DNA from 4 places in the Streptomyces sp. NPDC051561 genome. Region 1 is predicted to be linked to each of the others. Evidence: riboswitches for the same ligand, from Rfam matches in the RefSeq annotation. Region 1 holds a riboswitch; each other region holds the start of a gene.
The links. Region 1 has a riboswitch for cobalamin ahead of ACIA73_RS33345 (CbtB-domain containing protein). Riboswitches for the same ligand answer to the same signal wherever they lie in the genome.
Positions count from the first base shown of each region.

Region 2: another riboswitch for cobalamin. It lies ahead of ACIA73_RS28105 (FecCD family ABC transporter permease); the one in region 1 lies ahead of ACIA73_RS33345 (CbtB-domain containing protein).
Region 3: another riboswitch for cobalamin. It lies ahead of metE (5-methyltetrahydropteroyltriglutamate--homocysteine S-methyltransferase); the one in region 1 lies ahead of ACIA73_RS33345 (CbtB-domain containing protein).
Region 4: another riboswitch for cobalamin. It lies ahead of ACIA73_RS33550 (ABC transporter substrate-binding protein); the one in region 1 lies ahead of ACIA73_RS33345 (CbtB-domain containing protein).

Region 1 covers NZ_JBITDM010000021.1:130,359-135,407, reverse strand. Annotated here, with positions in the region: gene ACIA73_RS33355 (class F sortase) at 1-141, shown strand, start outside; gene ACIA73_RS33350 (CbtA family protein) at 96-902, opposite strand; gene ACIA73_RS33345 (CbtB-domain containing protein) at 920-1,162, opposite strand; cobalamin riboswitch at 1,195-1,329, opposite strand; gene ACIA73_RS33340 (GAF and ANTAR domain-containing protein) at 1,699-2,478, opposite strand; gene ACIA73_RS33335 (ANTAR domain-containing protein) at 2,538-3,299, opposite strand; gene ACIA73_RS33330 (glycoside hydrolase family 6 protein) at 3,650-4,663, shown strand; gene ACIA73_RS33325 (galactose oxidase-like domain-containing protein) at 4,747-5,049, opposite strand, start outside.
Region 2 covers NZ_JBITDM010000015.1:44,804-49,852, reverse strand. Annotated here, with positions in the region: gene ACIA73_RS28115 (PRD domain-containing protein) at 1-55, opposite strand, end outside; gene ACIA73_RS28110 (glucose PTS transporter subunit IIA) at 205-2,337, opposite strand; cobalamin riboswitch at 2,753-2,914, shown strand; gene ACIA73_RS28105 (FecCD family ABC transporter permease) at 3,020-4,120, shown strand; gene ACIA73_RS28100 (ABC transporter ATP-binding protein) at 4,120-4,914, shown strand; gene ACIA73_RS28095 (ABC transporter substrate-binding protein) at 4,914-5,049, shown strand, end outside.
Region 3 covers NZ_JBITDM010000012.1:169,784-174,832, forward strand. Annotated here, with positions in the region: gene ACIA73_RS25465 (MMPL family transporter) at 1-669, shown strand, start outside; gene ACIA73_RS25470 (DUF6479 family protein) at 747-992, shown strand; gene ACIA73_RS25475 (LysR family transcriptional regulator) at 1,111-2,103, opposite strand; gene ACIA73_RS25480 (hypothetical protein) at 2,198-2,377, shown strand; gene ACIA73_RS25485 (SAM-dependent methyltransferase) at 2,462-2,887, shown strand; cobalamin riboswitch at 2,978-3,201, shown strand; gene metE (5-methyltetrahydropteroyltriglutamate--homocysteine S-methyltransferase) at 3,363-5,049, shown strand, end outside.
Region 4 covers NZ_JBITDM010000022.1:27,358-32,406, forward strand. Annotated here, with positions in the region: gene ACIA73_RS33540 (ABC transporter ATP-binding protein) at 282-1,064, opposite strand; gene ACIA73_RS33545 (FecCD family ABC transporter permease) at 1,061-2,107, opposite strand; gene ACIA73_RS33550 (ABC transporter substrate-binding protein) at 2,121-3,107, opposite strand; cobalamin riboswitch at 3,146-3,271, opposite strand; gene ACIA73_RS33555 (Mov34/MPN/PAD-1 family protein) at 3,355-3,774, opposite strand; gene ACIA73_RS33560 (amino acid permease) at 3,859-5,049, opposite strand, start outside.

The sequences.
Region 1 (5,049 bases):
CGCGAGGACGGCCGGGCAGAACTACGGCTGATCACCTGCGGCGGCAAGTACGACCACAACGCCCGTGCGTACACGGCCAATGTGGTCGTCTCCGCCTACCTGACCGGCGCCGCGGAGGCCCCGGCAGCCGCCAGGTCCTGAGGCCGGGCGGGGGAGTTGAGGCGGGCGGCCGCGCGCAGGCCGAGCCCGCCGAAGACCGCAGCGAACACCACCCACAGCAGCAGCTGCGAGCCCAGCGACAGCACCCGGAAGTCCCACAACAGGGTTGCTGGTACGGGTACTTCGTCCGGATTGCCCGGCAGCAGGAACAGCACGGCGAGAGTGGCGGCCCCGGTCAGGAACACCGCCCCGTGCCGCACCGGATCCGCCCGGCCGGCCAGGCGGACGTACACCTGCCAGGCCAGCACCATGCCGAGGATGCCGATGACCACCGCGGCCACCCACAGACCCTGCCGGTGGGCCACCGTCGAGGAGTCGCCGACCCCGGGCGGGGCGGCCGGATAGCGCAGCCCCGGCAGCAGCGCCACCGCGACGAACGCCGCCGCGCAGAACGCCAGGGCGCGCGGCCAGGCCCGTACCAGCAGACCGCCGCGGCGGTGCACCAGCGCGTACGCCACCGCGAACAGCGCACCGAGTGCGAGCCCGGCGACCACCGCCGTGACGACCAGACCGAAGTGCTGGGCGGAACGGGAGAAGAGTTCCTCGTGGCCCTGGGTGGCGGCGGAAGCCGCACCGTGGGCGTGCTCGGCGGCCTCTTCCTTTGCCGAGCGCGCCTCTTCGAGGACGATCGCCCGGTCCATCAGTGGCTCGGCGAGCAGCAGGGAGAACAGGCCGGTGGCAAGACCGGCCGCCCCGCCGGCCGCGAGCGCGCGGCCGAACAGGGGAAGGAGGGGATTGCTCATGGTGCTTACGGCCCCGATCAGTGGCAGGGGGCACCGAAGAGGTGCCGGCCGTCGTGCGAGAACTCGTGCAGGTAGTCGCCGGTCGCGGAGATGATCTGGCCGTTGTCCATGAACACGGCGTACAGCGCGATCAGCGCGACGATCGCCGCCGCGAGAAGGATCATCAGGTCACGGGTGCGGGTGGTCGCGGACGCGAGGGCGTCCGCGTCAGTGAGGGACTGGCCCTGCGCGGACGGGGCCTGCTGGGCATGCGAAGACATGCGGGGGAGCCTCCTTCTGGGGTTTCCACGCCCCAATGCAGGAGGACGACGGTTCAGTTCCTGACTTCCGTACGGGAGATGAGTTGATTCAGCCCGTACGGTCACAGTGGCGGGACCGCCCCGGAATCGCACCGGAGTTCCTGTTCACCGTCGCCTCGATGTGTGGAGTTGTCCTCCGGAGAGTCCCAGCCTGGCCATGCACTGTCAATGACGCCCGTCACGGGAGGGGGCGCGGAGGGATGCGGAGGGTGAGTACGGGGTGCGTGCGGAGGGTTCGGTGGCCGGCGGTCTCAGGGGTACCTGGCCCGGCCGGCCGCTCGCTCCCCCCGGAGCCGCCGACCGGGCTGGTCCTCGACCGCACGCGCACGGACTGCGGGAGAAGCCCGGCGTCTGTGCGGGAGGTTCATGGACGGCAACTCGGCTCTGCGGGCCAGGGGCTGGGGCCTCACGCACACTCTAAAGCCGCGAACCCCGGTTCTCCATAGTGTATTTGACGCAAAGTCACTGCAAAGTTGCTGCGGGTGTCCCGTAGGGGGTCAACGGATGTCCTTTTCGTTGGCCTTGAGCCCGTTGTGGTGCTCGGCCGGGACCGCGGAGACCTCCAGCGTTCCCTGCACGAGGGCGGTGGCCACCTCCGACAGCGGCCGTCCGGTGCTCCGCGCGTACGCACGTACCGCGTCGAACCCCTCGTCCACCGAGATCCCCCACCGCTCGGCGACCATCCCCTTCGCCTGGTCCAGGCGGACCCGCCCGCTGAGCGCCGACTGGAGCTGCCCGGTCAGCAGTTCGTCCTGCTGGGGGGTGCGCTGCTGGAGGATGCCGATGGTCGCGGCGTCCGCGAAGGCCTGCGCCAGCTCCAGCTCACCGGGTCCCGGCACCGGCCCCGGTGCGGCGACGAAGAGGTTGAGCGCGCCGATGACCTGCTCACGCAGCCGCAACGGCACCGCATACGTCGCCGCGTTGCCCAGCGCCGCCGCCTGCGGTGCGAACAGCGGCCAGCGCGCCACGGTCGCCGGATCGCCGAGGAGGACCGGCTCCACCGCCGTACCCGTGCGGAAACAGTCCAGGCAGGGGCCCTCCTCCTGCTGGACCTCCAGCAGTCCGGTCAGCTGGGAGCTCTCGGCGGAGGATGCCACGCCCTGCAGCTGCCCGCGCTGGTTGACCAGCATCAGCCCGGCCGCCGACACATCGAGCAGCTCGACGCAGCGGGCCGCCGACCGCTGGAGGAAGTCGATCACGTCGAAACCGTCGAGCAGGGTGTCGGCGAGCTCGACGAAGGCCGACGCGACCCGTTGTTCGCGCACGTTGCTGTCCATGCCTGGTCACCCACATCTGTCGTGCTGCCGGATGGCTCGCGCCTGGCGCTGCCACAGGGTCATCGTGCCTGCTCGGTGTCGTCCCCGTCGCGCAGGGCTCCGTCGGGGGTGAAGAGCAGCCGCCGTGCCACCACGTCCCCGGCCACCTCCAGGATGGGCCGCTCGGTGGCGTAGGCGTACGCCCGCAACCGTGCCAGGGCCGCCGCGGGGGGCACCGAGAGCCGTACCGCGATCATGCCGGTGGCCTGGTGCACCACCGCACGGTAGAGCCCCGCGTCCTGCGCGAGCCAGCTGCCGGGGCTTGGATCGCGCCCGGTTCCGCCGTCCCCGTCGAGGACCTTCGTTCCGCCCAGGAGGGTGAGCGTCAGCGCGTCGGCGAGGACCAGCACATCGGCGAGGGCCTCCTTCGCCAACGCCCCGGCCGCCATCCGGTGGCAGGTCAGGACCCCCACCAGGATCGCCCCGATCTGCAACGGCACGGAGAACACCGCCCGCAGCCCCAGCTGCTGGGCGGCGGGCAGGAAGCCCGGCCAGCGCTCCCTGGGCACCCGCCCCAGATCGCCGTCCAGGACCAGGCGCCCGGTGCGCAGCGCATCGGGCCCGGGACCCTCGCCGAGCGTGAACTGGAGGTCCTCCAGGAGGGCGGCCGGTGGTCCGGAGAGCCACACGGGCTCGCCCTGGAGATTGTCGTCGGCCAGCGTGACGGCCAGCCCGTCCACTCCCAGGACCTCGGCGCACTGCCGGGCGAAGGAAGCGTCGAGTCCCGCGGTGCGATGGACCGCCAGCTCGTCGAGAAGGGCGGTCATACGGGCGCTGACCACGGCCTCCTCCCGAGCGGTGTCCGAAGCGGTATCCGAAGTGTGACCCTTGCGTGCCCATCGGGCCCGCAGTCCCCGGGGAGTGCTCCCGAAGAGTTCTGCGCAGCGGGGCGCGGCGTCGGCCGAGCTGCCTCATCGTAACCGGGTGCCCGTAAAGATGCTGGTTGAACGCGTTGCAACAGCTTCTCGACGATGTGGGCGCCCCTACTGAGGGTGGGGATCCGTGTGTCAGGATGGATTCGACCGGTTGTGTCCGGGCAGGGGCGCCTGGGGGGTTGCCTCGGATTTCTTGTCAACAGTTCGAGACGGCCTTCGGCGAGGTCGGTCTTCGTGAGGCGCCCAAGGGGGAGTCGATGTACGGCAGTTGCAGCGGACGTGTGCGAACGCTGGGGGCAGTGGCGGTGGGGGCCGCTCTGCTGCTCACCGGTTGCACTTCGGGCGACGGTGACACCACGGGCGGGAACGGGGGGAGCAACCCGCCGGTTTCCCAACTGCCCAAGGGCGACGACCCGTTCTGGGTCAACCCCGACTCCAAGGCGGCCAAGGCGCTCGCCGAGGAGGGCGACGGAGCCAAGAAGGACCTGATCAAGAAGATCGCCCAGCAGCCGGCCGGCGAGTGGCTCATCCCGGAGAACGCCAAGGAGCAGGCCAAGGGCTTCACCGAGGCCGCCGCCAAGGCCGACCGCGAGGCGATCCTGGTCGTCTACAACATCCCGCACCGCGACTGCGGCAACTTCTCCGGTGGCGGTGCCGCCGACGGCGACGCCTACCGCACCTTCATCAAGGAGGTCGCCGAGGGCATCGGCGACCGCCCGGCCACGGTGATCCTGGAGCCCGACGCGGTGCTGCACCTGGTCGACCAGTGCACCCCTGAGAAGTTCCACGAGGAGCGCTACGACCTCCTCAAGGGCGCCATCAAGACCCTCAAGCAGCAGCCGAAGACCAAGGTGTACCTGGACGCGGGCAACGCGGGCTGGGGCAAGCCGGACCAGATCTTCGAGCCGCTGAAGTGGTCGGGCGTCGAGCAGGCCGACGGCTTCTCGGTGAACGTGTCGAACTTCTACTCCACCGAGGAGAGCAAGAAGTACGGCAAGGAACTCTCCGCGAAGGTCGGTAACAAGCCCTTCGTCATCGACACCAGCCGCAACGGCAACGGTCCCGTCAAGGAGCAGCTCAAGGACCCCTGGTGCAACCCGCCGGGCCGGGCGCTCGGCGAGGCCCCCACCACCGAGACCGGCGACCAGCAGGTGCACGCGTTCCTGTGGGTCAAGCGCCCCGGTGAGTCCGACGGCGAGTGCAAGGGCGGCCCGCAGGCCGGCCGCTGGTTCGCGGACTACGCGCTGGGCCTGGCGAAGAACGCCAAGTAGGAAGCAGGCGGGCGTAAGCAGGCGGTACGACGATGGGGCCCCCTCCACAAGGAGGGGGCCCCATCGTCGTACCTGCTCGAAACCTACGGAACCTCGACCCAGACCGCCTCGGAGGGCGTTCCCTGGTCGTCCGTCACGAACAGCATGTAGTACCCGGAAGGCACCAGCGAGCGGTTCTCCGGGACGGTGACCGTGATGCCGTCGGCCGACTTCTTGACGTCCAGTGCGATGCTGCGCTGGTCCATGTCCGTCATGTGGGTCACGGAGCTGGGCCGCATCAGCTTCGCCGTCTTGATCGACGACGCGTGCTGGGTCTTGAAGGTGCCCGAGTCGCCCCGCGCGATCTTCTTCGGGCCCTCGCTGAGCTTGGGCCGCGAGTCGCGGTA
Region 2 (5,049 bases), on a different contig from region 1:
CGTTCTCGTCGCGCGCGAGAACCACGTTGTTGTTGAGGACACGCAGCGCCTTCAACGCCGGTCCGCCTTTCCGTCCGTGGTCCGATTTCCGACCAATGATCTCGCATTGCCCACCGTGTCGCGTCACCCCTCCCCAACCGACGCGGTGCTCGCAGGCGTCCCGCCGGGGACGCCTGCGAGCACCGGATCGTGGTGCGGGGGTGGTCACCGCCGCACGGTCACCACAGGAGCGCCGACAGTGACGTCCTGCCCGAGGTGCGGTTCGACCGAGGTGAGGTCGGCGGTGTTGGTGACCGTCATGAGTGTGACGGCCGGGTGCTGTGCGGCCCGGACGGCGTCGAGGTCGACCTCGGCGAGGAGGTCACCGACGGACACGCGCCGACCCGCCTCGACGCGTACGTCGAAGCCCTCGCCCTTCATCTGCACCGTGTCGATGCCGATGTGGATGAGCACTTCGACGCCGTCGTCGGTCCGGATTCCGAAGGAGTGGCCGGTGGCGGCGGTCGTCACCAGTTCACCGTCGACCGGGGATACGACGCGGCCGTCGGACGGCTCGATTCCCACGCCTTCGCCGAGGGCACGGGAGGCGAAGACCGGGTCCGGGACCTCGTCGAGGCCGACCACGCGGCCGGCGACCGGCGCCGCGAGGACGAGGCTTGGTCCGGGAGCGGCGGGAGCGGCGGCCGTGGCGGTGGAACCTGCGGACGCGCGGACGGCACCGGCACCGGCACCGGCACCGACGGCCACGAGCGCGCGGTCGTCGGCCGGAGTGGTCTCGGCCGGGGTGGTGTTCTCGGTCCCGGTGGTGTTCTCGGCGTCCGTGGCCCGTTCGGCCGCGTCCCGTTCGGCGTTGGCCAGGGCGCGCTCCGCCGGGGTGCGGAAGTCGGAGAAGTACACGAGCGCCATCGAGGTGAAGAAGGCCGCCGTGATCGCGATGCCGTACGTGGCCATCGGCGAGAAGACCGGGATGGTAAGCAGCGAGGTGAAGGCGAACGCGTTGGTGTCGACGCCGCCCAGGACGCCCACGAGCACACCGCCCACGAGGCAGCCCACGAGCATGCGCGGGTAGATCCGCTTGAAGCGCAGGTGGATGCCGTACAGCGACGGCTCGGAGATACCGCCGAACAGACCTGCCGCGAGGGCTCCCGTCGCGGTCTGGCGCATCTCCTTCTCGCGGTGGCGTACGGAGAGCAGCAGCACGCCGGCGGTGGCGCCGAAGCAGGCGAAGTTCCAGGCGCCCATGGGGCCCTGGATGAAGTCGTAACCGAGGGTGTTGATGTTCACCAGCATGAGCGCGTTCAGCGGCCAGTGCAGGCCGAGCGGCACCAGGAACGGGTAGATCAGCGGGATGATGATCGCGAAGACGATCGGGGCGTTGCCGTTCAGCCAGGACAGCCCCTCACCGAGTCCGTTGCCGGCCCAGATGCCCATGGGACCGATGAGGAAGGCGGTCACCGGGATCATGATCAGCATGCTGAAGAACGGCACGAACACCATGTGCACATTCTCCGGGAAGACGCGCTGCAGACCCTTGTAGACCAGGGCGAGCAGGGCGACCATCAGCAGCGGCACGAAGACCTGGCCGCCGTAGTCGTTCAGCTGCATCGGCAGCCCGAAGACGTGCGCCACGCACTCCTGGGTGCCCAGCGTGGCGTTGGTGGTGCAGGTGATGCCGGGGATGCCGGAGTCCTTGTTGAGCATGCCCGTGAAGTTCGGGGTCATCACCGCGGCCATCACGGCGGCGCCCACCCACGGGTCGATCCTCAGCTTCTTGGCCGCGTTGTACGCGACGAAGATCGGCAGGAAATACAGCACCGAACGCCACATCGCGTCGACGAACACCCAGGTGGCGGACTTGTCCGCGGCTCGGAAATCGACCAGGCCGAAGGCGTCGAGTACGGAGGCGATCGCGATGATCAGCGAGGAACCGAGGAGTACGCCCATGAGCGGCCGGAACGAGTCGGAGAGGTACTCGAAGAAGTTGTCGACCCAGCCGTAGCGCCCGCGGCCCTTGGCGCGGACCGCCGCCTTGACCTCGGCGTCGGACTTGGGGCGGGGCGCGGTGCCACCGCTCATCGACGGCAGATTCATGATCTCGGCGTGGACGCGCGCGACGGCTCCGCCGATCACGATCTGGAAGCGGTCGCCGGACTGCGCCACGGTGCCCATGACGCCGCCGAGGGCGTCGAGGCCGGGCTTGTCCACCTTCTCGCCGTCGTGGAGCTGGAATCGCAGCCGTGTCGCGCAGTGCGTGAGGCTCTCGATGTTCTCGGCTCCGCCGACACCGCGGAGAATCTCCTCCGCCAGTGCCCCGGGCCCCTGTGCGTGTGTGTTCATGATGCGTCCTTGCATCTACGGGCGCTTGCCGTCCTGGATCGGTCCGCGACCTCGCACGCCGGATTGTGGGCAACAAAAAAGGCCCGGGTCGCGCACGCGGCGCGTCCCAGGCCTTGCCTCCCCTCAAGCGGTACGCCGCCGTCGCATCGCGAGTGGCGATGGCGGTGACGTCCTCGGGGAGTAACAATCCTGCGATCGAGATCGATCGGACACGACTGTAGCACCGCGTGCCGAGCGACCGGACGGGCTGCCGGTGACCCCGGGTGACACCCTGCTTCAGGCCCTCTCGCGAGCCGATTCTGCTCGCCCCCGATCTCGCCGGCCGTTTCCTGGATGCCGGGAGCAGAAACGGAAACGAGCGAGCCACGCACCGGCACCAGCACCAGCACGGTAACTACGGAGCCGGGAAGGTGCCTTGGGACATTTCCGGGACCGTACGGGCCCCGCGCACCCGTTAAGCTGCAGGAACTCCACGGGGGAAGCCGGTCGAAATCCGGCGCTGACCCGCAACGGTGGGCGGGACCGGGCACTTCCGGTCCCGCGAGCCCGATCACCCGCGGACGTGAAACGCACCTGTCGATTCGCCGTGGACTGCGAGAGGCGCTGCACCGGGCGTCCCGCGCCCCGGGCCGCTGCTTCGGTCGTCGTAGCCGCACGGCCCGAGGCGAAAGCGATCGTGCCCGTGGCCACTGCCCTCGACCGCCCCTGCGCACCACCGGACACCACGCGTACCGGTGCGCCACCGCCCCGGCGCGCCCCGCTGTCCCTCCTGATACCGGCTCTGGTCGTCGCCCTGGCGCTCTCCCTGGTCTGCGGGGCGGGTTTCGGCGCCTCCGGTCTGACCTGGGGCGAGGTGCTGCACTACCTGTGGGCGGGGCTGAGCGGCGGGGCGATTTCGGCCGACGAGGTCGCCGCCTACACGATCGTGTGGGAACTCCGTTTCCCGCGTGCCGTGCTGGCCGCGGTGGTCGGTGCCGGTCTTTCGGCGATCGGCGTCGCGGTGCAGGCGATGGTCCGCAACGCGCTCGCCGACCCCTTCGTCCTGGGCATCTCCTCGGGGGCTGCGGTCGGCGCGAACGCGGTGCTGCTCTTCGGGGCCCTCGGCGCGCTCGGCGTGTGGGCGCTCTCCGCGGCCGCCTTCACCTCCGCGCTCGCCTCCATGGCCCTGGTCTACGCGGTGGCCCGCACGCCGCGCGGGCTGACACCGCTGCGCCTGGTCCTGACGGGCACCGCCATGTACTACGGCTTCTCGGCCGTCACCACCTTCATGGTGTTCGCCGCCGAACGCGGCGAGGCGGCCCGCTCCGCCATGATGTGGCTGCTGGGCAGCCTGGGCGGGGCGAGCTGGGCCTCCGTCCCCATCGCGGCGGGCGCGGTCTGCGCGGGACTCGCCCATCTCGCCTGGTCCGCACGCCGGTTGAACGCCCTCGCCATGGGCGACGAGACCGCCGCCGCGCTGGGCGTGGACGCCGCTCGCCTGCGCAAGGAGCTGTTCGTGGTGTGCGCGGCCGTGACCGGGGCGGTGGTCGCGGTGAGCGGGGCGATCGGCTTCGTCGGACTGATGGTGCCGCACGCGGTGCGGATGCTCGTGGGTGCGGACCACCGCCGGCTCCTCGCGGTGGCCCCTCTGCTGGGAGCACTTCTCCTCATCTGGGTCGACGTGCTGTCCCGCGTGGTGCTCGCACCGGTGGAACTCCCGGTGGGGGTGGTGACGGCGGCGGTCGGCGTACCGTGCTTCGTACTGCTGATGCGGCGCAACTCCTACTCCTTCGGGGGTGTGTGATGCGTGTCGACATCACGGATCTGACCGTGGAGATCGCCGGGACCCGGCTGGTGTCCGACCTGGCGCTGCACGCCGGCAGCGGCCAGTTCGTCGGCCTGGTCGGCCCGAACGGCAGCGGCAAGTCCACCCTGCTGCGCACCGTCTACCGCGCGCTGCGCCCGACCACCGGCACCATCCTGCTCGACGGTGACGACCTGTACGCGATGAGCGCGCGCGAGGGCGCACGCCGGCTTGCCGCGCTCCCTCAGGAAGCGTCCACGGAATTCGACTTCACGGTCGCCGAGGTCGTCGCGATGGGACGGGTTCCGCACCAGCGTGCGACGGCTCGCGCCACCGACGACGACCGCGACGTCTGCACGACCTCCCTCGCCCGGGTCGGCGCGGCGCACCTGGCCGGCCGGGGCTTCCTCACCCTCTCCGGCGGCGAGAAGCAGCGCGTCCTGATCGCCCGCGCACTCGCCCAGCAGCCACGGGTCCTCGTCCTCGACGAGCCCACCAACCACCTGGACATCGCCCAGCAGTTGGAGGTCCTCGCCCTGGTGCGCGCCAGCGGCCTGACTGTCCTCACGGCGCTGCACGACCTCAACCTCGCCGCCCTGCACTGCGATCTCCTGTACGTCATCCACTCCGGCCGCATCGTGGCCTCCGGCGCCCCGCACGACGTCCTTTCGCCGGATCTCCTGGCCGAGGTATTCGGCGTACGGGCACACCGCGTCCGGCACCCGGAGACCGGTGCCACACAGCTCCTCTTCGACCGCGTCCTGCCCACCGTCCCACCTGCCAAGGAACTCTGATGCGCACCCCGGCCCGCCCCACCGCCCTCGCTCTCACCCTCTGCGCGCTGCTCCTCGTAGGCTGCGGCGCCCACGTCACCGACGCGAAGGACCAGCCCCCCGCGAGGGCGGACGACGCCCACTACCCCGTCAGCG
Region 3 (5,049 bases), on a different contig from region 1:
GTACCCGGCGGGCAGGCACTCGTCGGCGGGTACACGGCGCAGCAGTACGACACCCAGCAGACGGCCGCACGTGACCGGCTCGTGATCGTGCCCGTGGTCCTCGCGATCATCCTGGTGATCCTGTCGCTGCTCCTGCGGTCGCTGCTCATGCCGGTGCTGCTGGTGGTCACCGTGGCACTCAACTTCCTTGCCACGCTGGGAGTTTCGGCGCTGGTCTTCCGCCATGTCTTCGGCATGAACGGCACGGACTCCTCGGTTCCGCTGTACGGGTTCGTGTTTCTGGTGGCCCTCGGCGTGGACTACAACATCTTCCTGATGTCCCGGGTGCGGGAGGAGTCCCTGGCGCACGGTGTCCGTGCGGGCATCCTGCGCGGGCTGACCGCCACCGGTGGGGTGATCACCTCGGCGGGGGTGGTCCTGGCGGCGACGTTCGCGGCGCTGGGTGTCATTCCGCTGGCGTTCCTGCTGCAGATCGCGTTCATCGTGGCGTTCGGCGTGCTGCTCGACACCTTGGTCGTACGTTCCCTGCTCGTACCGGCGCTGGTGCGCGACATCGGTCGCCGGGCATGGTGGCCGGGGGCACTGAGCCGCGAGCGGCCCGCGGACACGGAGCACACGGAGGCCGACCGGGCCGGGTCGCCGGACCTCGCCCAGAAGCACGAGCGCTGAGAGCCGACGGGTGCGCCATCCGGGCGACAATGGCCGGTGAGCGGGATGGGAGGCGGCCCGGGTGGTAGGCGCACGGCATGAACATTCCGCGCCGTGCAGCCCTGAGCCCACTCGCCGCAGAGGCATCCCCCGTGCTGTGGATCATGGTGGTCGGCCTCGTTGTCGCCCTCGTCCTGCTGATCGCCTTCTGGTACGGCAGCAGGCGCTCCTCCCGCCACCAGGCGAACCTCCCCCGCGATCCGCAGGCGGGCGCCGACTCCTGGCAGAAGCCGGAGGATTCGACCCATCCGCATGACGGCGACGACAACGGCTCCACCCGCTGACCGCCACTCACCGCACCATCGGGGCGGGGGCCCCGCCCCCCCCCGGGGGGGCCCCCCCCCCCCCGGGGGGGGCGGCGCCCCCTTCCGGCCGGGTCGGCCGGGTGGATGGCCGGGTAGGTCAGCTGCTGGTCGTCGGGGGCGGTGTCCGCGCGGGGGCCATCACCGCTTCGTCCTCCTGGGGAAGCCAGGTGTGCGGCGGCCGTACGAGCCACCGGTGCTCCCGCGCGAGGCTGCGGGCGGTGGCCGCGAGGGCCTGGAGGGCGGGATGGTGCAGTCCCTTGCGCCAGACGAGCGAGACGGGCGAGAGGGGGGCGGGGTCGCTGAGCGGCCGCAGCACCATGCCGGGCACCTCGACGAATTCGGTGTTGGCCAGAACCCACCAGCCCCGCTTGCGTACGACCCGGATGAACTCCTCCGGGCCTTCGATCTGCGGGAACGGCTCGGCCGGATGGATGCCGTGTGTGGCGAACAGACGCCCGGCGAGGTCGGTCCACTCGGCGGCGTCCGGGTTCCCGGCCGCCACGTAGAGGGTCTTTCCGCGCAGCGCGTCCAGCGGGACACGGTCCTGTGCGCAGAGCGGATGGTCCTCGGGCAGCAGGACGGTCATCCGCTCGTAGCGGACCGGGCAGTGGGCGAGTTGCTCGGCCACCGCCGGAGCGAGCCCCGCGAACCGGCCGAAGGAGACATCGAGCCGGCCGTCGAGGATCTCCCTGGCCGCACCGGTGAGGCCGGTGTGGAAGCGGGCGACGAGTTCCAGCCGGGGGTAGGTGCGTCTGGTCTCCTCCAGGGCGGTGAAGCCGGTGCCGATCCGGGTGCCCACATCGACGAGCAGCGGCCGCTCGTCCCGTACCGAGACCGCGGTGTTGAAGGCGTCGTGGGCGGCGAGCACCCGGCGGGCGTGGGGCAGCAGCCGGGTGGCCTCATCGGTGAGGCGGACGTGGCGGGTGGTGCGGACGAACAACTCCGTGCCCAGCCGGCGTTCCAGGCGGCGGATGTCGCGGCTCAGCGCCTGCTGGGCGAGGTAGAGGCGGGCGGCGGCGCGGGTGAAGTGGAGTTCCTCGGCAGTGGTGACGAGGGCGCGGAGGAGCCGGGGGTCGACATCGTGGGGCACCCCGTCACCCTACGGCGATTGACAACGCAAGTGTGTGGATCAACGCGGGACAGGTGTTGGACCGGGGAGGGGGCGGCCGACGAACGTAGAGGTCATGCCTCTCCACGCCTCCCCCGCTCCCGCCGGTCCGCTGCTGTTGGCCGTGTCCGGCCAGACCCTGGTCGCCGCGGCGCCGCTCCGGCCGTCCGACACCCGTATCGACGCCGTCGCGTCCGGCGTGCGCCTTCGGCACTTGCTGGCCAAGGTGCTTCCCGGAGCACGGGCAGATTCGTGACAGCGCCGATCCAATGGCCCGCTCGAACTCCCTGACGCAACAGCACAGTTCACCCGACCCCGCTCCCCGTGGGACTCTCGGCCCATGCCGCTCTCGCGCCGCATCGCCGCATGCGTGGAGTCCCTGCCCCTCGCACCCGATATGAAGGTCCTGGAGATCGGGTGCGGTCCCGGTGCGGCGGCCCGGGCGGTGGCCGCACGCCCGGATTCCGGTCACCTCGTCGCCATCGACCGGTCGGAACGTGCCGTGACCCTGGCGGCCGCGGCCTGCGCCGAGGAGATCGCCTCCGGGCGGCCGCGGCTGCGACAGGGTGCCATCGAGACCTTCGAACCCGCCCCCGCAGAGGGGCCCTTCGACCTCGTCCTCGCCCTCCGGGTGGGCGCGCTCGACGGGCGCCACCCGGAACTCGGGCTGCGCGCCATGCCCCGTATCGCCGCCGTGCCCGCACCCGGCGGACGGCTCTTCGTCGACGGCGGCGATCCGCTGCGCGAGATCCGGCTGCCGCCCTGATGCGGTCCCGGCTGCCCATGCCCGGAGGTGGTGTCTCATTTCACGTTCCGGAATGTGAACAGCCCGGCCCGCAAGGGCCTGTTGCCCCCTACGCTGGCCGGTGCAGCTGGTTCGCACCCGTCCGCCAGGCGGGAGCGTCGTAAGAGGGAACCCGGTGGGAATCCGGGACTGCCCCGCAGCGGTGAGTGGGAACGACCGCCGTCATACGCACTGGATCCGGACGGATTTGGGAAGCGACGGCCAGTAGGTGTCTGCCGGAGGCCCGGTAGGTGCGCCCACGAGTCCGAAGACCTGCCCGCTGCCCGTACGCGACCGCTCGCGTACGGAAATTCCGGTGACCTCGTGGGCGGGTCGGCGTACCTACCAGGCGAAGGACCGTGCCCGTCGGCACGTCCGGTCCGCCCGGTTCGTCATCCCTTCGCGTCCGTGTCCCGTTGCCGGGATTCTCAGGAGTCATCTCGCGAAGGAGATTTCCGTGACACCGAAGTCCGCACCCGCGGCAGTACGCGCCACCGTGTACGGCTACCCCCGCCAGGGCCCGAACCGGGAACTGAAGAAGGCCGTCGAGGGGTACTGGAAGGGCCGGGTCACCGCCGAAGCCCTGGAGTCGACCGCGCGGGACCTGCGCCGGGCGAACTGGCAGCAGTTGGCCGAGGCCGGCGTCCATGAGGTGCCGACCGGTGACTTCTCGTACTACGACCACGTGCTGGACACCAGCGTCATGGTCGGCGCCGTCCCGGCCAGGCACCGCGCCGACGTCGATGCCGATCCGCTCGACGGCTACTTCGCCATGGCCCGCGGCAACCAGGACGTGGCGCCTCTTGAGATGACCAAGTGGTTCGACACCAACTACCACTATCTGGTGCCCGAGTTGGGCCCGGACACCGTCTTCTCGGCGGACTCGGCCAAGCAGGTCGCCGAGCTGAAGGAGGCCCTCGCGCTCGGCCACACCCCGCGCCCCGTCCTGGTCGGCCCGCTCACCTATCTCCTGCTGGCCAAGCCCGCCCCCGGCGTCGACCCGGGTTTCGAGCCGCTGACGCTGCTGGACCGGCTGCTTCCGGTGTACGCCGAGGTGCTGGGCGATCTGCGTGCGGCGGGCGCCGAGTGGGTGCAGCTGGACGAGCCCGCCCTGGTCCAGGACCGGACGCCTGCCGAACTGAACGCCACCGCCCGCGCCTACCGCGACCTCGGCGCCCTGCCGAGCCGTCCGAAGCTGCTGGTGGCCTCCTACTTCGACCGGCTGGGCGAAGCCCTCCCGGTGCTCGCCAAGGCCCCGGTGGAGGGCCTGGCCCTGGACTTCACCGAGGCCGCCGCGGCGAATCTGGCCGACCTCGCCGCCGTCGGCGGGCTGCCCGGCAAGCGGTTGGTCGCGGGCGTGGTCAACGGCCGCAACATCTGGATCAACGACTTCGAGAAGTCCCTCGCCACCCTGGGCACCCTGCTCGGCCTGGCCGACCGGATCGATGTGGCAACCTCCTGCTCGCTGCTGCACGTCCCGCTCGACACGGCCGCCGAACGGGACGTCGCACCGCAGATCCTGCGCTGGCTGGCCTTCGCCCGGCAGAAGGCCACGGAGGTCGTCACCCTCGCCCGCGGCCTGGAACGGGGCACCGGTGCGATCACCGGCGAACTCGCCGCCAACCGGGCCGACCTGGCCTCCCGCGCCCACTCCCCGATCACCCACGACCCAGCGGTACGGGAGCGGGCCACCGCCGTCACCGAGGCGGACAGCCGCCGCTCGGCACCGTACGCACAGCGGGCCGTCGCCCAGCGGGCCCGGCTGCGGCTGCCGCTCCTGCCGACCACCACCATCGGCTCCTTCCCGCAGACAGCCGAACTCCGCACGGCCCGCGCCGACCTGCGCGCCGGACGCATCAACACGGCGGGCTACGAGGAACGCATCGAGGCTGAGATCCGCGAGGTACTGGCCTTCCAGGAGAAGGCCGGGCTCGACGTCCTGGTGCACGGCGAGCCCGAACGCAACGACATGGTGCAGTACTTCGCCGAGCGGCTCACGGGCTACCTCGCCACCCGGCACGGCTGGGTCCAGTCGTACGGCACCCGTTATGTGCGCCCGCCGGTCCTGGCAGGCGACATCTCCCGGCCCGAGCCGATGACGGTGCGCTGGACGTCGTTCGCGAACTCGCTCACCGACCGCCCGG
Region 4 (5,049 bases), on a different contig from region 1:
GAGTAGCGGACTACGGAAGTACGGGGGCTACGGGAGTACGTGAACGGGCGCGCGGCGGGTCGTCCTCCCCCGCGCGGGGGCGTCGGGCGTCGCAGGGTGCGGGTGGTTCAGGCAGCCGTACAGAGAGTGCTGTCGAGCCGGCACAGGTCGACGTGCAGGCGCGCCACGAGCAGCAGCGTGCTGCCGGGCGTCGTCTTCGCTGTCACGTCGTGGGGAACCATGCGGTCATCGTATAGATTCCCGGCCCGGTTTCCGGCATGTGATCTCACATGGTGGGAGGATTACGTCCGCTGGGTGGACGGTGGAAGGTAGACGACGGTCGGCGCCCCGGTCGTCGGGTGCACGCTGACCTCGGCGTCGACCCCGTAGACCCGCTTGAGGAGGTCGGGGGTGAGGACCTCCTCGGGGGTGCCGGAGGCGACGATGCGGCCGGCGTCCAGGACGTAGACGCGGTCGCAGTAGTAGGCGGCGAGGTTGAGGTCGTGCAGGGCGAGGAGGTTGGTGGTCCCCAGGTCGCGTACCAGGGAGAGAACCTCCAGCTGGTAGCGGATGTCGAGGTGGTTGGTCGGCTCGTCGAGCACGACCAGGGCGGGCTCCTGCACCAATGCCCGTGCCACCAGCGCGCGTTGGCGCTCGCCGCCGGACAGTGAGGGAAAGGCCCGGTCGGCGAGGTCGGCGACACCGACCCGGTCCAGGGCCTCCCGTACGAGCTGCGCGTCGGCGGCGGTGTCCGCCTCCCAGAACCTCTTGTGCGGCGAGCGGCCCATCGCGACGACCTCGCGCACGGTGAGTTCGAACACCGCCTGTCCGTCCTGTGGGACGGTGGCCAGGCGCCGGGCGCGGGCCTTGGCGCCCATGGCGTGCAGGTCCTCGCCGTCGAGGAGGGCGCGGCCGTGGGTGGGGGTGAGGGTGCCGTACACGCAGCGCAGCAAGGTCGTCTTGCCGCTGCCGTTGGGGCCGACGAGTCCGACGGTTTCGCCGGGTCGGGCCTCGATGTCGATGGCGTCGACGAGGTGGCGGCCCTCGACCCCGTAGGAGAGTCCTTCGGTACGCAGATGGCTCATGCCGGGGCTCCTTCGGGGCGGCGGCGCAGCAGCCACAGGAAGAACGGGCCGCCGATCAGGGCGGTGAGGACGCCGACGGGTACGTCCTGGGGTTCGGCGACGGTACGGGCGGCCAGGTCGGCCAGTACCAGGAACGCCGCGCCGCCCAGCGCCACCACCGGCAGCAGCGTCCGGTGCGAGGCGCCGACCAGCATCCGCGCGGCGTGCGGCACCAGCAGTCCGATGAAGCCGATCGCCCCGGACACGGAGACCAGTACGCCGGTGACCAGCGAGGTCAGCACGAAGACGGCGGCCCGGAAGCGGGAGGTGTCCAGGCCGAGGACGGTCGCGCCCTCCTCCCCCACCAGCATCAGGTCCAGCGGCCTGGCGAGCGCGATCAGCAGTGCCGTGCCCGCCGCCAGCACCACCGCGGGCAGCATCAGCATGTCCCAGCGCGCCGACCCCAGCCCGCCCAGCGACCAGTACATGGCCTCCTGGAAGTGCTCCCGCCGGGCGGAGGTGACCATCAGGAGGCTGGTCAGCGCGGAGAGGATGTACGCCACCGCGACTCCCGCCAGGACCAGGCGGGTTCCGGTCATCTGCCCGCCGCGCCGGGCGAGGCTGTAGACCAGCACGAGCGCGAGCAGTGAGCCCGCGAACGCCCCCGCGGGCATGGTCACGGCGGTCGAGATCCCCATGCCGCTGCCGATCCCGAAGACGATGACGAGCACCACTCCGGCGGAGGCGCCGGAGGAGATGCCCAGCAGGTACGGGTCGGCGAGCGGGTTGCGCACCAGTGCCTGGAGCACGGTGCCGATCACTGCGAGGCCCGCTCCGACGACCGCCCCCAGCAGTACGCGCGGCATCCGCACGTCGAGGACGATCGTGCGGAACGGGCTCGGTTCGGCTCCCCCGGTGACGATGTCCAGCACCTGCGCGGCGGGTATCCGGACCTGCCCGAGCGCCAGCCCGGCGACCATCGCCGCCGCGAGGACAGCGGCGAGGACGCCGAGCACCAGGGTGTAGCGGAGCGGGCCCTTGGCGGGCGGCGTCTTGCAACTCACCTTCTTCTTCGCCCTACTTCTTCAGCTCGGGGTGCAGCTGAAGGGCCAGCCTCTCGATCGCGGCGGGCGCCCGCACGCCGACCACCAGCTCGGAGAGCGGCATCACCGCGAACCTCTTGTTCCTGATCGCCGGGACGTCCTTGAGGACCGGGTCGTCGAGCAGCCGCTTCTTCTTCTGTTCCACGGTCGTCGACCCGTAGTCGATGATCATGATGACCTCGGGGTTGCGCGTGACGACCTGCTCCCAGGACGCGTCCGTGAACGACTTCGGCACGTCCGCCATCACGTTCTTCCCACCCGCACGGGTGATCATCTCGTTGGCGATGCCCTTGCCGCCGGCGGTCGATGCGGTCTTGTCGCCGCTGTCGTACGCGAAGACGCTGACCGGCTTGACGCCCTTGAGCTGCTTCTCGGTGTCCGCGATGGTCTTCTTCGCGTCCGCCACCCACGTGTCGGCGCGCGCCCCGACCCCGAACGTCCGTCCCGTCTCGGCCACTTCGCGGTAGATGTCGTCGATCGCGCTGCTGCCCTTGGTGCAGTACTCGATGTTCAGCCGCGACTCGATCCCCGACTTCTTCAGGTCCTCCCTGCCGCGGCCCTGCTTGGGGTCGAAGGCGGAGGCGTAACCGCCGTACACGAAGTCGGGGTTGGCGGCCAGGAGCTTCTCCTTGGCCGGGTACTCCTTGGCGACGACGGGGATCCTGCCGTACTCGGCGGCGTACTTCGGCAGGACCTTGTCGTCCAGGTAGGCGGTGCCGGTGATGGACTTCGCGAGGCCCAGTTCCAGCAGGACCTCCGTCGCGTGCTGGTTCATCGCCAGCGCGCGGGCCGGGGGCTTGGTGAAGGTGGTCCTCACGCCGCAGTTCTCGACGGTGTACGGGAATCCGGCGGCGGGCGCGGCCCTGGCGTCCGGGGTGGGGGTGGTGGTCATGCCGCACGCGGTGAGCGGGAGCGCGACGGCGGCTATGAGAGCCATCTGGGTACGGGTACGCCAGGACATGCGGAGGTGCCTCCTTGGGGGATTTCCACGTCCCCTTTACCGGATGGAGGGCAACAGGTCAGTTCCTGGCTCCCGGGCCCCGAAGGGCCTGGTCACAGTGGCGGGACCGCGCCGGATTCACACCGGCTTCCTGGGTCCTGCGGCCCTGGTCGGGGCACAGTCTCTCACCCGGGACGCGGGCGGCGGGCGACCGGGCCCCGGGGCGTGCGTGGTGATCGGGCCGGGGGGTACGCGGCGGGGTTCGCCGTCAGCCCTCCACCACCTCGACCTCTTCCTCCGTGATGACGCCGTCGACGATCCGGTAGGAGCGGAACTGGAAGTCGCCGAGGCCGTCGGTGTCGGCCGTGGAGACCAGGACGTAATGGGCGCCGGGTTCGTTGGCGTAGGTGACGTCGGTGCGGGAGGGATAGGCCTCGGTGGCGGTGTGGGAGTGGTAGACGATGACGGGTTCCTCGTCGCGGTCGTCGAGGTCGCGGTAGAGCTTGAGGAGGTCGCCGGAGTCGAACTCGTAGAAGGTGGGCGAGCGGGCGGCGTTCAGCATGGGGATGAAGCGTTCGGGGCGGCCGGTGCCCTCCGGGCCCGCGACCATGCCGCACGCCTCGTCGGGGTGGTCGGCGCGCGCGTGGGCGACGATGTGGTCGTGCAGGGTGCGGGAAATGGTCAGCATGGGCGCCAGGATATGCAAACGGTCCCGCCTGTACCGAGGAGTGGTACGGACGGGACCGGATGGTGAGACGCAGAGTCTCGGCTGCTACTTGCGGGCGGCGAACTTCTCGGGGTCGCGTGCCTTCATGACCAGGTACGAGACACCGAGCAGCAGGGCCCAGACGGGCGCTCCGAGGAGGGAGATGCGCCCCTCCTCGTCGAGGCCCATCAGCACGATGACCATGAAGATGAAGGCCAGCGCGAACCAGCTGGTCCACGGGGAGCCCGGGGCACGGAAGGTCGACTTGGGCAGCAGGCCCGCGTCGGACATCCGGCGGTACTTGATCTGCGAGCAGAGGATCATGATCCAGGCCCACATGCCGGAGATGGTGGCGAAGGCGACGACGTAGTCGAACGCCTTGCCCGGCCACTGGTAGTTGATCCAGACGCCGACCAGCATCAGGGCGGCGGAGAAGGACGTACCGATGAGCGGCAGCCCGCGCGCCGTCAGCTTGGTGAAGACTTTCGGGGCCTGCCCGTTGAGGGCGAGGTCGCGCAGCATCCGGCCGGTGGAGTACATGCCGGAGTTGCAGGAGGAGAGGGCGGCGGTGAGCACCACGAAGTTGACGATCGCGGCGCCGACGCCCAGGCCCATCTTCTCGAAGGCGGCCACGAACGGGGAGATGCCGGGCTGGAAGTGGGTCCAGGGGACCACCGAGAGGATCATGATCAGCGCGCCGACGTAGAAGACGGCGATGCGCCACGGAACGGTGTTGATCGCCTTGGGCAGGACCGTCTTCGGGTCCTTGGACTCACCCGCGGTGACGCCGACCAGCTCCACGGCGAGGAAGGCGAACATGACCATCTGGAGGGTCATCAGGGTGGAGCCGATGCCGTTGGGGAAGAACCCGCCCTCGGACCACAGGAGCGAGACGGAGGCGGTGTCGCCGGCGTCCGAGAAGCCGACCGTCAGGATGCCGGCGCAGATCAGGATCATGCCGATGATGGCGGTCACCTTGACCATCGAGAACCAGAACTCCAGCTCGCCGAAGAGCTTCACGGAGATCAGGTTGGCGGCGAAGAGGACGACGGTGAAGATCAGGGCGTAGACCCACTGGGGCTGGTTGATCAGTCCCGTCGCGTCCTTCGTCCAGTACTGCATGTACTTGGAGGCCGCGGTGACCTCGGTGATGCCGGTGACGACCCAGAAGAGCCAGTACGTCCAGCCGGTCACGAACCCGAAGAACGGGCCGAGGAACTCACGGGCGTACTCCGAGAAGGAACCGGAGACCGGGCG